Regions from separate parts of the Kitasatospora sp. NPDC088134 genome, predicted to be linked through region 2. Evidence: predicted binding sites of a transcription regulator. Region 2 holds the regulator's gene; each other region holds the start of a gene.
The links. Region 2 encodes HrcA, which represses chaperone genes, less so after heat shock. Its sites were predicted from a motif close to TTNGCACTCNGNNNNNCNGAGTGCNAA; they were not measured.
Positions count from the first base shown of each region.

Region 1: groL (chaperonin GroEL) is a predicted target of HrcA. The motif match lies at 2,324-2,350, and genes of this name have one in related genera.
Region 3: groES (co-chaperone GroES) is a predicted target of HrcA. The motif match lies at 2,011-2,037, and genes of this name have one in related genera.

Region 1 covers NZ_JBIUTD010000014.1:71,089-75,436, forward strand. The annotation lists gene thrC (threonine synthase) at 1-956, shown strand, start outside; gene ACIOHG_RS22105 (MoaD/ThiS family protein) at 1,040-1,318, shown strand; gene ACIOHG_RS22110 (cold-shock protein) at 1,928-2,134, shown strand; gene groL (chaperonin GroEL) at 2,470-4,092, shown strand; gene ACIOHG_RS22120 (Uma2 family endonuclease) at 4,249-4,348, shown strand, end outside.
Region 2 covers NZ_JBIUTD010000023.1:69,159-73,506, forward strand. The annotation lists gene ACIOHG_RS28555 (DUF2785 domain-containing protein) at 1-85, opposite strand, end outside; gene ACIOHG_RS28560 (hypothetical protein) at 294-881, opposite strand; gene htpX (zinc metalloprotease HtpX) at 930-1,847, opposite strand; gene hrcA (heat-inducible transcriptional repressor HrcA) at 2,242-3,255, shown strand; gene dnaJ (molecular chaperone DnaJ) at 3,342-4,348, shown strand, end outside.
Region 3 covers NZ_JBIUTD010000004.1:412,499-416,846, forward strand. The annotation lists gene ACIOHG_RS09845 (polysaccharide deacetylase family protein) at 1-390, shown strand, start outside; gene ACIOHG_RS09850 (methyltransferase domain-containing protein) at 366-1,544, opposite strand; gene ACIOHG_RS09855 (hypothetical protein) at 1,568-1,864, opposite strand; gene groES (co-chaperone GroES) at 2,181-2,486, shown strand; gene groL (chaperonin GroEL) at 2,603-4,237, shown strand.

The sequences.
Region 1 (4,348 bases), on a different contig from region 2:
CGCAGCTGCACATCAAGGACGACTCCGGCAACCCCACCCACTCCTTCAAGGACCGGGTGGTGGCCTGCGCGATCGAGGCCGCCCGCGCCTTCGACTTCACCACCCTCTCCTGCTCCTCCACCGGCAACCTGGCCGGCGCGGTGGGCGCCGCCGCCGCCCGGGCCGGCTTCAAGTCCTGCGTGTTCATCCCGCACGACCTGGAGCAGGGCAAGGTCGTGATGGCCGGCGTGTACGGCGGCGAGCTGATCGGCATCGACGGCAACTACGACGACGTGAACCGGTTCTGCTCCGAGCTGATCGGCGACCCGGCCGGCGAGGGCTGGGGCTTCGTCAACGTCAACCTCCGCCCGTACTACGGCGAGGGCTCGAAGACGCTGGCCTTCGAGATCTGCGAGCAGCTCGGCTGGCGGCTGCCCGAGCAGATCGTGATCCCGATCGCCTCCGGCTCCCAGCTCACCAAGATCGACAAGGGTCTGCAGGAGCTGATCAAGCTCGGCCTGGTCGAGGACCGCCCCTACAAGATCTTCGGCGCCCAGGCCGAGGGCTGCTCCCCGGTCTCCGCCGCCTTCAAGGCCGGCCGGGACGTGATCAAGCCGGTCAAGCCGGACACCATCGCGAAGTCGCTGGCGATCGGCAACCCGGCCGACGGCCCGTACGTGCTGGACATCGCCCGCCGTACCGGCGGCGCGGTCGAGGACGTCACCGACGCCGAGGTGGTCGAGGCGATCAAGCTGCTGGCCCGGACCGAGGGCATCTTCGCCGAGACCGCGGGCGGGGTCACCGTCGGCGTGCTGAAGAAGCTGGTCGAGACCGGCCAGCTGGACCCGGCCAAGGAGACCGTGGCGATCAACACCGGCGACGGCCTGAAGACCCTCGACGCGGTCGCCGACGCCGGCCTGACCGCCGTGATCAGCCCGACGCTGGAGGCCCTCCGCGCCAGCGGAATTCTCGATTGAGCGCAGCCGCGCCACTGGCCTCGCCACCGCCTGACACCCCCCGCACCCCCACCCGACGCCGCCGTACGCCCGAGGAGCACCGCATGAGCGCCACCGTCCGCATCCCCACCATCCTGCGCACCTACACCGGCGGCGCCGCCGAGGTCACCGCCGAGGGCGCCACCCTGTCCGCCGTCATCGCGGACCTGGAGGCGAACCACGCGGGCATCGCCGCCCGCCTGCTGGACGACACCGGCAAGCTGCGCCGCTTCGTCAACGTGTACGTGAACGACGACGACGTGCGCTTCGCCGAGGGCCTGGAGACCGAGATCAAGGACGGTGCCTCGGTGTCGATCATCCCCGCGGTGGCCGGCGGCTGCTGAGGCCCCAGCGCATTCACGGAGCCGCCGCCGGACCCGGAATTGCTTTTCCGGCCCGTCCGGCGGCGGCTCCGGGCGTATCCGCGCACGTATCGGCCTGTGTATCGGCCGAATGCCGGGGGTTTCCCACCTGGTGGGCCGCTGGAATTCCGCTCGGGGCGGAGCGGTAGAGTGCCGGTGCGGGCGTTCCCCGTCGCGGACCGTTTCAATCCTGATTTTCCGCACCGCCCCGCACTCCGGCGCAGCCCGCGCACCGCACCGTGCCCCGCCCGTTCAGCGCCGCCTTCCGTCCCGGCTTCCGAGACGCGAGCCGGACCGTCCGCCGACCGTTCTGTCAGGCCGCCGTCAGAATTATGCCGGCGATTTGCGGTGGTGCGTCCGTTATGCCCGGTGGCAATTGTCGGCCGATGCGCCTTTCGCCCCGTCATATCCCTTGCCCTGCTTGGCCATTCCCGGAAATTTGGGCCTGTTGCAGAGGGCGCATATCCGGATACATTCAGCCGCGACAGAGGCTGCGCCGTACGGGGGGGAGTCCCCAGGCCGGCCTTCCAGACCTCCGGGTCCGCGTCCGCGGATCTCTGAAGGGCCAGCACAGCACAAGGGGAGTTCGGAATGGCTCAGGGCACCGTCAAGTGGTTCAACGCCGAGAAGGGCTACGGCTTCATCGCGGTCGACGGTGGAGCGGACGTGTTCGTCCACTACAGCGCGATCCAGATGGACGGCTACCGCACCCTGGAAGAGGGCCAGCGGGTCGAGTTCGAGATCTCGCAGGGTCAGAAGGGTCCGCAGGCCGACATGGTCCGCGCCCCCGGCGCCTGACGGCACCGGAAGACCGCAAGCGCACGGCCCGGCGGGCCTGTTCCCGACGCATCGCGTCCGGGGGCAGGCCCGTCGGCCGTTCCGGGCCTCCGGCGGCGGTCCGGGGGCGACCCCGGGGGTTTCCCGGCGGGACCGTTGGCGCGGGCGAATGGGCTTGCACTCGACACCCGAGAGTGCTAATCATTGGCGTTAGCACTCGCAGTGTGAGAGTGACAAACGGACCGGGCCGGTGAGGCTCCGGAGGCGGTAGGGGAAGGGACCCCCGCTTCCTGGGCCGTCCGTCGCGGGCACCCCTTGGTCCGAGCAGTCGACCGTGTCCCGGAGGACCACTTCTGATGGCCAAGATCATCGCCTTTGACGAGGAAGCCCGCCGCGGCCTTGAGCGTGGCATGAACCAGCTTGCCGACGCCGTGAAGGTCACGCTCGGCCCCAAGGGTCGCAACGTCGTCCTGGAGAAGAAGTGGGGCGCCCCCACCATCACCAACGACGGTGTCTCCATCGCCAAGGAGATCGAGCTCGAGGACCCGTACGAGAAGATCGGCGCCGAGCTCGTCAAGGAGGTCGCCAAGAAGACCGACGACGTCGCGGGTGACGGCACCACCACCGCCACCGTGCTCGCCCAGGCGCTCGTCCGCGAGGGTCTGCGCAACGTCGCCGCCGGCGCCAACCCGATGGCCCTGAAGCGCGGCATCGAGAAGGCCGTCGTCGCCGTCTCCGACCAGCTGCTGGCCCAGGCCAAGGACGTCGAGACCAAGGAGCAGATCGCCTCCACCGCCTCGATCTCGGCCGCCGACACCCAGATCGGCGAGCTCATCGCCGAGGCGATGGACAAGGTCGGCAAGGAAGGCGTCATCACCGTCGAGGAGAGCAACACCTTCGGCCTGGAGCTCGAGCTCACCGAGGGCATGCGCTTCGACAAGGGCTACATCTCCGCCTACTTCGCCACCGACCTGGAGCGCATGGAGACGAGCTTCGAGGACCCGTACATCCTCATCGCCAACTCCAAGATCTCCTCGGTCAAGGACCTCCTCCCGCTGCTGGAGAAGGTCATGCAGAGCGGCAAGCCGCTCGTCATCATCGCCGAGGACGTGGAGGGCGAGGCCCTCTCCACCCTGGTCGTGAACAAGATCCGCGGCACCTTCAAGTCCGTCGCCGTCAAGGCCCCGGGCTTCGGCGACCGCCGCAAGGCCATGCTCGGCGACATCGCCATCCTGACCGGCGGCACCGTGATCTCCGAGGAGGTCGGCCTCAAGCTCGAGAACGCCGGCCTGGACCTGCTGGGCACCGCCCGCAAGGTCGTCATCACCAAGGACGAGACCACCATCGTCGACGGCGGCGGTGACAGCGACCAGGTCGCCGGCCGGGTCAACCAGATCCGCGCCGAGATCGAGAACTCCGACTCGGACTACGACCGCGAGAAGCTCCAGGAGCGCCTCGCCAAGCTGGCCGGCGGCGTGGCCGTCATCAAGGCCGGCGCGGCCACCGAGGTCGAGCTCAAGGAGCGCAAGCACCGCATCGAGGACGCGGTGCGCAACGCCAAGGCCGCCGTCGAGGAGGGCATCGTCGCCGGTGGTGGCGTCGCCCTGCTGCAGGCCGGTGTCGCGTTCGACAAGCTGGAGCTGGAGGGCGACGAGGCCACCGGTGCCAACATCGTCCGCGTGGCCCTGGAGGCCCCGATCAAGCAGATCGCGACCAACGCCGGCCTCGAGGGCGGCGTCGTGGTCGAGAAGGTCCGCAACCTGCCCGCCGGCCACGGCCTGAACGCCGCGACCAACGAGTACGTCGACCTGATCGCCTCCGGCATCATCGACCCCGCCAAGGTCACCCGCTCCGCCCTGCAGAACGCCGCCTCCATCGCGGCCCTGTTCCTCACCACCGAGGCCGTCATCGCCGACAAGCCGGAGAAGGCCGCCGCGGCCGCCGGCGGCGGCATGCCGGGCGGTGACATGGACTTCTGATCCCCTCGGGATCGGAACGTTCCACACGTTCGCTCGTGAGGGCGGCCTCCTTCGGGAGGCCGCCCTCACGGCGTTCCCGCCCGCGTCACCCTTTCGTGGGACGGGTCGGTGCAGAGTGCCCCTGCGGTCCGTACCGTGGCCGGCAGGAGGGTGACGGTGGAACTCGACCAGGACTGGGCCTACTTGCTGGGTGCGTGGCGGACGCTCGACGTCCCCGAGGGTTGGCGCGCCGAGATCACGGAGGGGCGGATCGTCC
Region 2 (4,348 bases):
GGTCGGGCGAGCGCAGCGCCGCGACGACGGCGGCCAGTTCGGCGTCGGACGGGTCACGGTCGGGCAGCGCGGTCCAGTCGATCACGACCGGCCACCCTAGGGGCCCGCCCGTGCGACCACCAGCGAATAACCCGCGGGGCGGAGGAAGGACGTTGCGGCGGGGAAGGCGGGAGGGGCCGGGAACCGGAGGGGGCTGGGCGGAGAAGGAAGGGGGGAGGGGACGGGAACCGGAGGGAGGGGGCGCGGGCCGGGCGGGAGGAAGGACCGGGCCGGGGGAGAGGAGGGGCGCGGGGTCAGGTGAGACCCGGGGCGCCCCAGACCGGGAACCAGCGGGAGAGGTCCGGTTCGATCCGCAGGTCGTTGCCGAGCATCGCCTTGACCTGGAGCTCCAGGGCGTTGTCGCGCTTCTCGCCGCCGCCCGCGACCGGCGCGAACGGGTAGAAGGTGCCGCGCTTGTAGAGGTAGACCAGGGCCAGCGCCCGGCCGCCGGGGTCGCGGAAGCCGACCAGGGAGCAGAGCAGTTGCGGGCCGAACCCGTTGGCCTCCAGCTCGCTGTTGACGGCGTGCAGGTCGTTCACCAGGTCGGGGAGTTCGTCGGGGGTGTGCCGGGCCAGCAGCCAGGAGTACCCGTAGGCGTCGCGGGAGGCTTCGACGGGGGTGCCGCCGCGGCCGGTGTCGGCGTCCAGCAGGGCCCGGACCTGGGACTGCACCTCGGCGAAGGCGGCGCCCTCGACGGCGGCGAAGCAGACCGAGCCGAGCCCGGTCGGGGTGAACCCGGCGGCGGCCTGCAGGGTCAGCGCGGCCGAGGGGACGCCGAACAGCTGGTCGAGGTCGGGCTTCACCGGCTTGGTCCGGCCGAACAGCGCGTCCAGGAATCCCACGGGGCAAGGCTCCTCACGGATCGTTGACGGGAAAGGGAGGGGGAACGGTCACTGTCCGAGTTCGCCGGAGATCTTCGCCAGCTGCGCCAGCCGCTGCTCCAGCGACGGGTGGGTGGAGAACAGCTGCGCGGCGGCCTCCTTGGCGCTCAGCGCGGGCGCGAAGTAGAAGGCGTTGTAGGGCTGGGCCTGCCGCAGGTCCTTGGTCGGGATGGCGCCGATCTGCCCGGTGACCTTGGTGAGTGCCGAGGCCAGCGCGGAGGGGCGGCCGGTGAGCTGGGCGGCGGCCCGGTCGGCGGCGAGTTCGCGGTAGCGGGACAGCAGCCGGGTGAGCAGGAAGCTGATCGCGTACACCACCATCGACACCAGCGGGATCAGGATCATCGCGATCGCCGCGTTCTGGTCGTTGTTGTTGCGGTTGTTGCCGCCCATCATGCCGCCGTACAGGGCGATCCTGGTGATCGCGCCGGCCAGCACGCCGAGGAAGCCGGCCACCGTCATCACCGCGACGTCCCGGTGCGCGACGTGCGAGAGCTCGTGGGCGAGGACGCCCTCCAGCTCCTCCGGCTCCAGCCGGCGCAGCAGGCCGGTGGTCACGCAGATCACCGCGTTCTGCGGGTTGCGGCCGGTGGCGAAGGCGTTCGGCATGTCGTTGTCGGCGACCGCGACCCGGGGCTTGGGCATGTCGGCGAGCGCGCACAGCCGGTCGACGGCGCCGTGCAGCTCGGGGTACTGCTCGGGCGAGACCTGGTGGGCGCCCATCGCCCGCTCGGTGATCTTGTCGGAGAACCAGAACTGGGCGACGAACAGGCCGCCGGAGATCAGCACCACCAGCGGCCAGGCGCCGCGCAGCAGCACGATCAGCAGGCCGGTGAAGCCCACGTAGACCAGGCCGATCAGGAACATGGTCACGACCATCCGGCCGGTCAGTCCGCGGTCGGGGGCGAACCGGGAGTGCTGTGCCGCCATCGCTGCGCCTCCTCTGCCTGGCCGGGCCGCGCCGCCGCTGCCCCGCTCGCCTTCGATGCTGCCACCGGGCGGGGCCGCGGGCACCATGCGAAACGGGGGGAATCGGGGGGAATCCGACACGCGCGGGGCGGGGGGCGGTTTTCGGACGAGGATCACGTGGGCGGACCGTTCCTGCCGTCAGGCCCGGGCCGTACACTGGCACGTACGGTTCTGGCACTCTGCCCAGTTGAGTGCCAGGCGGGGGCGGTGAGCCCCCGGAGACCGGAACGACCGCAGCAAGCGGACCGACCAGACCGACGGACGACGACGGAGGTGCCCGACCGTGCAGGACGACGGCAAGCCCGACGGCAAGCCCGACGGCCGTCTGATCGAGACCCGCCCGTCCGTGCGTCCGCTGGACGAGCGGCGGCTGGCGGTGCTCCGCGCGATCGTCCAGGACTACGTGGGCACCGAGGAGCCGGTCGGCTCCAAGGCGCTGGTGGAGCGGCACAACCTGGGCGTCTCCCCGGCCACCGTCCGCAACGACATGTCCGCGCTGGAGGAGGAGGGGTACATCCACCAGCCGCACACCAGCGCGGGCCGGATCCCCACCGACAAGGGCTACCGCCTGTTCGTCGACCGCCTCGCCGAGGTCAAGCCGATGACGCCCCCGGAACGCCGGGCGATCCGGCACTTCCTGGAGGGCGCGGTCGACCTGGACGACGTGGTGGCCCGCACGGTGCGGCTGCTCGCGCAGCTGACCCGGCAGGTCGCGGTGGTCCAGTACCCGTCGCTGACCCGCTCCACGGTCCGGCACATCGAACTGGTGTCGCTCACCCCGACCAAGCTGATGCTGGTGCTGATCACCAACACCGGCCGGGTCGAGCAGCGGATGGTCGACTGCCCGGGCCAGGTCGGCGAGGCCCTGCTGGGAGACCTGCGGGCCAGGCTGAACGGCATGGCGGGCGGCTGCCGGCTGCCCGAGGTGCCGACCGTCCTGGAGGACCTGCCGGCCGGTTTCGAGCCGGCCGAGCGGTCGATCGTCAGCACCGTGCTGAGCGTGCTGTTCGAGGCGCTGGCCGAACAGAGCGAGGAGCGGATCATGCTGGCGGGCACCGCCAACCTGACCCGCTTCGGCCACGACTTCCCGCTGACCATCCGTCCGGTGCTGGAGGCGCTGGAGGAGCAGGTGGTGCTGCTGCGCCTGCTGGGTGAGACGGCGGACTCCGCGATGACGGTCCGGATCGGCCACGAGAACGCCTACGAGGGCCTGAATTCCACGTCGGTGGTCTCGGTCGGTTACGGTTCGGGCGATCAGAGCGTGGCGAAGCTGGGAGTGATCGGTCCGACCAGGATGGATTACCCGGGCACAATGGGGGCGGTGCGCGCGGTGGCACGGTACGTCGGCCAGATCCTGGCCGAGTCATAGCTGCTCGGGACGGCAAGGTCTGTGTGGGACACTCGCGCAGAGCCATCGCAGAGCACTTCTAGAGGCGGAACAAACCGGAGCATTTGGTGGCCACGGACTACTACGCGGTACTCGGCGTCCGACGCGACGCGGGGCAGGACGAGATCAAGAAGGCGTTCCGACGCCTTGCCCGTGAACTGCACCCGGACGTCAACCCGGACCCGAAGACGCAGGAGCGGTTCAAGGAGATCAACGCCGCCTACGAGGTGCTCTCCGATCCGCAGAAGCGTCAGGTCTACGACCTCGGCGGCGACCCGCTGTCGCCCGGCGGCGGGGCGGGCGGGTTCGGCGCGGGCGCGGCCGGGTTCGGCTTCTCCGACATCATGGACGCCTTCTTCGGCGCCGCGACGGGCCAGCGCGGCCCGCGCTCGCGGACCCGCCGCGGCCAGGACGCCATGATCCGGCTGGAGATCACCCTGGAGGAGGCCGCGTTCGGCACCACCAAGGAGCTCCAGGTCGACACCGCCGTCACCTGCACCACCTGCAACGGCGAGGGCGCGGCCCCCGGCACCTCCGCCCAGACCTGCGACATGTGCCGCGGCAAGGGCGAGGTCTCCCAGGTCACCCGGTCCTTCCTGGGCCAGGTCATGACCTCCCGCCCCTGCCCGCAGTGCCAGGGCTTCGGCACCGTGGTCCCGACCCCGTGCCCGGAGTGCGCCGGCGACGGCCGGGTCCGGGCCCGCCGCACCCTGACGGTCAAGATCCCGGCCGGCGTCGACAACGGCACCCGGATCCAGCTGGCGGGCGAGGGCGAGGTCGGCCCCGGCGGCGGCCCCGCCGGCGACCTGTACGTGGAGATCGCCGAGACCAGCCACCCGACCTTCCAGCGCCGCGGCGACGACCTGCACTGCACCGTCACCATCCCGATGACCGCCGCGTCGCTCGGCACCCAGGTGCCGCTGCAGACCCTGGACGGCCTGGAGGAGGTCGACATCCGGCCCGGCACCCAGTCCGGCCAGTCGATCCCGCTGCACGGCCGCGGCATCACGCACCTGCGCGGCGGCGGCCGGGGCGACCTGATAGTGCACGTCGAGGTGCAGACGCCCACCAAGCT
Region 3 (4,348 bases), on a different contig from region 2:
GTGATGAGCAAGCTCGCGCCCGCCCAGCAGAAGTCGCAGATCTGCGACGACCAGGCCGCCCTCACCCAGCAGTACGGCACCGCGCCCTACCTGTTCCGCCCGCCCTACGGCGACGGCGCCAACACCCCGGCGCTGAACACCGCGGTGCAGGAGTGCGGGCCGCGCGCCATCGTGCTGTGGCGCGAGTCCATGCAGATCCACGACATGCAGTACCAGGCCGCCGACAAGAAGCTGAAGAACGGCGACATCGTCCTGGCGCACTTCCGCGGCCCGTCCGACCTCAAGGGCGAGACCATGACCCAGATGTTCGGCGAGCTGCTCGCCCGCATCCAGGAGCAGGGCTTCGCGGTCGCCCGCCTCGACGACTACATCGCCAAGCCCACCGGCTGACCCAGCATCATCACCGGGCCGGCCGCGGTGCGGGCCACGATCACCGTCACCGCGTTCGGCCCGGCCGGCTTCAGCTGCCGCCGCAGCTCCTCCGGCACCACCTGGGCCCCGCGCTTCTTGATCACCACGGTGCCGATCCGGCGCTCCTTCACCAGCGCCTTCAACCGCTTGACCTGGAACGGCAGCACGTCGGTCAGCTCGTACGCCTGCGCGTACGGCGTCGGCCGCAGCGCGTCCGAGGTGACGTACGCGATCATCGGGTCGATCAGCCGGCCGTGCACCGAGGCCACCACCTCGGCCACCATCCGGCCCCGGATCACCGCGCCGTCCGGCTCGTACAGGTACCGCCCCACCGGGCCCACCGGCGGGTCCGGCAGCGCCCCGCCCGCCAGCGAGTGCCCGCCCGGCAGCAGCGTCGCCCGGTACGGCTCGGCGGCGGCCGTGCCGAACCACAGCACCGCCTCCTTCACCTCGCCCCGGTCCGACACCCACTCCGCCTCGGCGCCCTCCGGCACCAGCTCGTGCGGAATCCCCGGCGCCACCTTCAGCGCCCCGAACGGGGTGCTGCGGGCCGCCTGCACCGCCCAGGACAGCGGCGGCGAGTACGCCTCCGGGTCGAACACCCGACCCCGCGAGGTGCGCCGCGCCGGATCGGTGAACACCGCGTCGAAGCCCGCCGTGTCGACGTCCGCGACGTCCGCCCGGCGGACCTCCACCAGCTCCGCCACGCCCAGCGCCGCCGCGTTCGCCGCCGCCACCTCGCAGGTCAGCTCGTCCCGGTCGACCGCCAGCACCGCGATCCCGGCCCGGGCCAGCGCGATCGCGTCCCCGCCGATCCCGCAGCACAGGTCCGCCAGCCGCCGCACCCCCAGCGCCGCGAACCGGCCCGCCCGCCACTCGGCCACCGAACGCCGGGTCGCCTGCTCCACCCCGTGCTGGGTGAAGTACATCGCGGCGGCGTCCGCCCCGAACTTCGCCTCCGCGCGCTGCCGCAGCCGGGCCTGCTCGAACGCGGCCCGCACCAGCTCCGCCGGGAACTCCCGCCGCAGCCTGGTCGCCAGCGCCAGCTCCTCGGCCGCCGTGAACCCCCGCAACTCGGCCAGCAGCGCCTGCCCCTGCTCGGTCAGCAGCGCCCGGAACGACTCGATCTCCACCGCACCATTGTCGCCGCTCCCGGTCAGCGCCCCAGCCGCGACAGCGACAGCACCGCCAGCACCGGCCCGAGCAGCCCCATCGCGGCCGGCGCGATCCGGTACCCCCGGCGCGCCGACCCCACCAGGAACACCAGCACCGGGGCCAGCGCCCCCACCGCCACCGCCCCGCACAGCACCACCGCGACCGGCGCGTCCAGCGTCACCCCCCACGCCGCCAGCACTGCCGCCCAGACCGCCGCGCACAGCAGCGGCACCTCCGCCGCGACCAACCCGAGCGCACACAGCGCGTCCCGCCCCACCGGCTGCCGATTCACCGTCATGGGCCAAGCCTGGCAAGGGAGTTGCCCCGCGCGCCTGAGTACCGGCACTCAATCCGATCGGGTGTTCGGGGGGTCGAACGGGAACGCCCGTTCGCATCGGAACCGCGGAAGTCCGCGACGCGCCGCGAAACCCGGGCGCGACTCCGTTGGCACTCTGGTTGACTGAGTGCTAACCGCGTCCTATGGTCGTTCCTGGCACTCTCCCCGGTGGGAGTGCTAATCGCGACGATGCGTGTCCGACCCCCGCGACGGCGGGCCCGTGCAGTCGCCACCTACCTGTAAGACAACCCCGTAATCTCCGAAGGGGAGCTCGGACGTGACCACCAGCAGCAAGGTTGCCATCAAGCCGCTCGAGGACCGCATCGTGGTCCAGCCGCTCGACGCCGAGACCACCACCGCCTCCGGCCTGGTGATCCCGGACACGGCCAAGGAGAAGCCCCAGGAGGGCGTCGTCCTGGCCGTCGGCCCGGGTCGCTTCGAGGACGGCCAGCGTCTGCCGCTCGACGTCGCCGTCGGTGACATCGTCCTGTACTCGAAGTACGGCGGCACCGAGGTGAAGTACCAGGGCGAGGAGTACCTCGTCCTCTCGGCGCGCGACGTTCTCGCCATCATCGAGAAGTAAGACGTCCGCGCAGTAAGACGTCCCAGCCCCGCCCCGGAACCGTGTCAGCACTGACAGGGGCCCGGGGCGCGGTTGTTGCTCCACGCACGCAGACCTACCCCTGAGGAAACGGGACCATGGCGAAGACCCTGCAGTTCGACGAGGACGCCCGCCGCTCGCTGGAGCGCGGTGTCAACAAGCTGGCCGACACCGTCAAGGTGACCATCGGCCCCAAGGGCCGCAACGTCGTCATCGACAAGAAGTTCGGCGCCCCCACCATCACCAACGACGGTGTGACCATCGCCCGCGAGGTCGAGCTCGACGACCCGTACGAGAACCTCGGCGCGCAGCTGGTCAAGGAGGTCGCCACCAAGACCAACGACGTCGCGGGCGACGGCACCACCACCGCCACCGTGCTCGCCCAGGCCCTGGTCAACGAGGGCCTGCGCAACGTCGCCGCCGGCGCCGGCCCGGCCGCCCTGAAGAAGGGCATCGACAAGGCCGTCGCCGCCGTCTCCGAGCACCTGCTCTCCATCGCCCGCGAGATCGAGGGCAAGGACGACGTCGCCGCCGTCGCCTCCCTCTCCGCCCAGGACACCCAGGTCGGCGAGCTGATCGCCGAGGCGATCGACAAGGTCGGCAAGGACGGTGTGATCACCGTCGAGGAGTCCAACACCTTCGGCGTCGAGCTCGAGTTCACCGAGGGCATGCAGTTCGACAAGGGCTACCTGTCCCCGTACTTCGTCACCGACGCGGAGCGCCAGGAAGCCGTCCTGGAGGACCCGTACGTCCTCATCACCCAGGGCAAGATCTCCTCGATCCAGGAGCTCCTGCCGCTGCTGGAGAAGGTCCTGCAGGCCGGCGGCTCCCGCCCGCTGCTGATCATCGCCGAGGACGTCGACGGCGAGGCCCTCTCCACCCTGGTGGTCAACAAGATCCGCGGCACCTTCAACGCGGTCGCGGTCAAGGCCCCCGGCTTCGGCGACCGCCGCAAGGCCATCCTCGGCGACATCGCCACCCTCACCGGCGGCCAGGTCGTCTCCGAGGAGGTCGGCCTCAAGCTCGACCAGGTCGGCCTGGACGTGCTCGGCACCGCCCGCCGGATCACCGTCACCAAGGACGAGACCATCGTGGTCGACGGCGCCGGCGACTCCGCCGAGGTCGCGGGCCGGGTCGCCCAGATCAAGGCCGAGATCGCCAACACCGACTCCGACTGGGACCGCGAGAAGCTCCAGGAGCGCCTCGCCAAGCTGGCCGGCGGCGTCTGCGTGATCAAGGTCGGCGCGGCCACCGAGGTCGAGCTCAAGGAGCGCAAGCACCGCCTGGAGGACGCCATCTCCGCGACCCGCGCCGCGGTCGAGGAGGGCATCGTCGCCGGTGGTGGCGCCTCGCTCGTCCACGCCGCGAAGGTCCTGGCGGACGGCCTCGGCCTGTCCGGCGACGAGGCCACCGGTGTCGCGGTCGTCCGCAAGGCGCTCGCCGAGCCGCTGCGCTGGATCGCCCAGAACGCCGGCCTGGAGGGCTACGTCATCACCTCCAAGGTCGCCGAGCTGGAGCCCGGCCAGGGCTACAACGCCGCCACCGGCGAGTACGGCGACCTGGTGAAGGCCGGCGTCATCGACCCGGTCAAGGTCACCCGCTCCGCCCTGGAGAACGCCGCCTCCATCGCCTCCCTGCTGCTCACCACCGAGACCCTGGTGGTCGAGAAGAAGGAAGAGGACGACGCCGCGGGCCACGGCCACTCGCACGGCGGCCACGGCCACAGCCACTGAAAACGGCCGGCCGCCAGGCACTGAAGGGCGCGAGGAACTGCGCGACCGGCCCCGCACTCCCGTAGTGCGGGGCCGGACCGCCGGGGCCTCGCGCCCTTTCGCGTGCCCGCG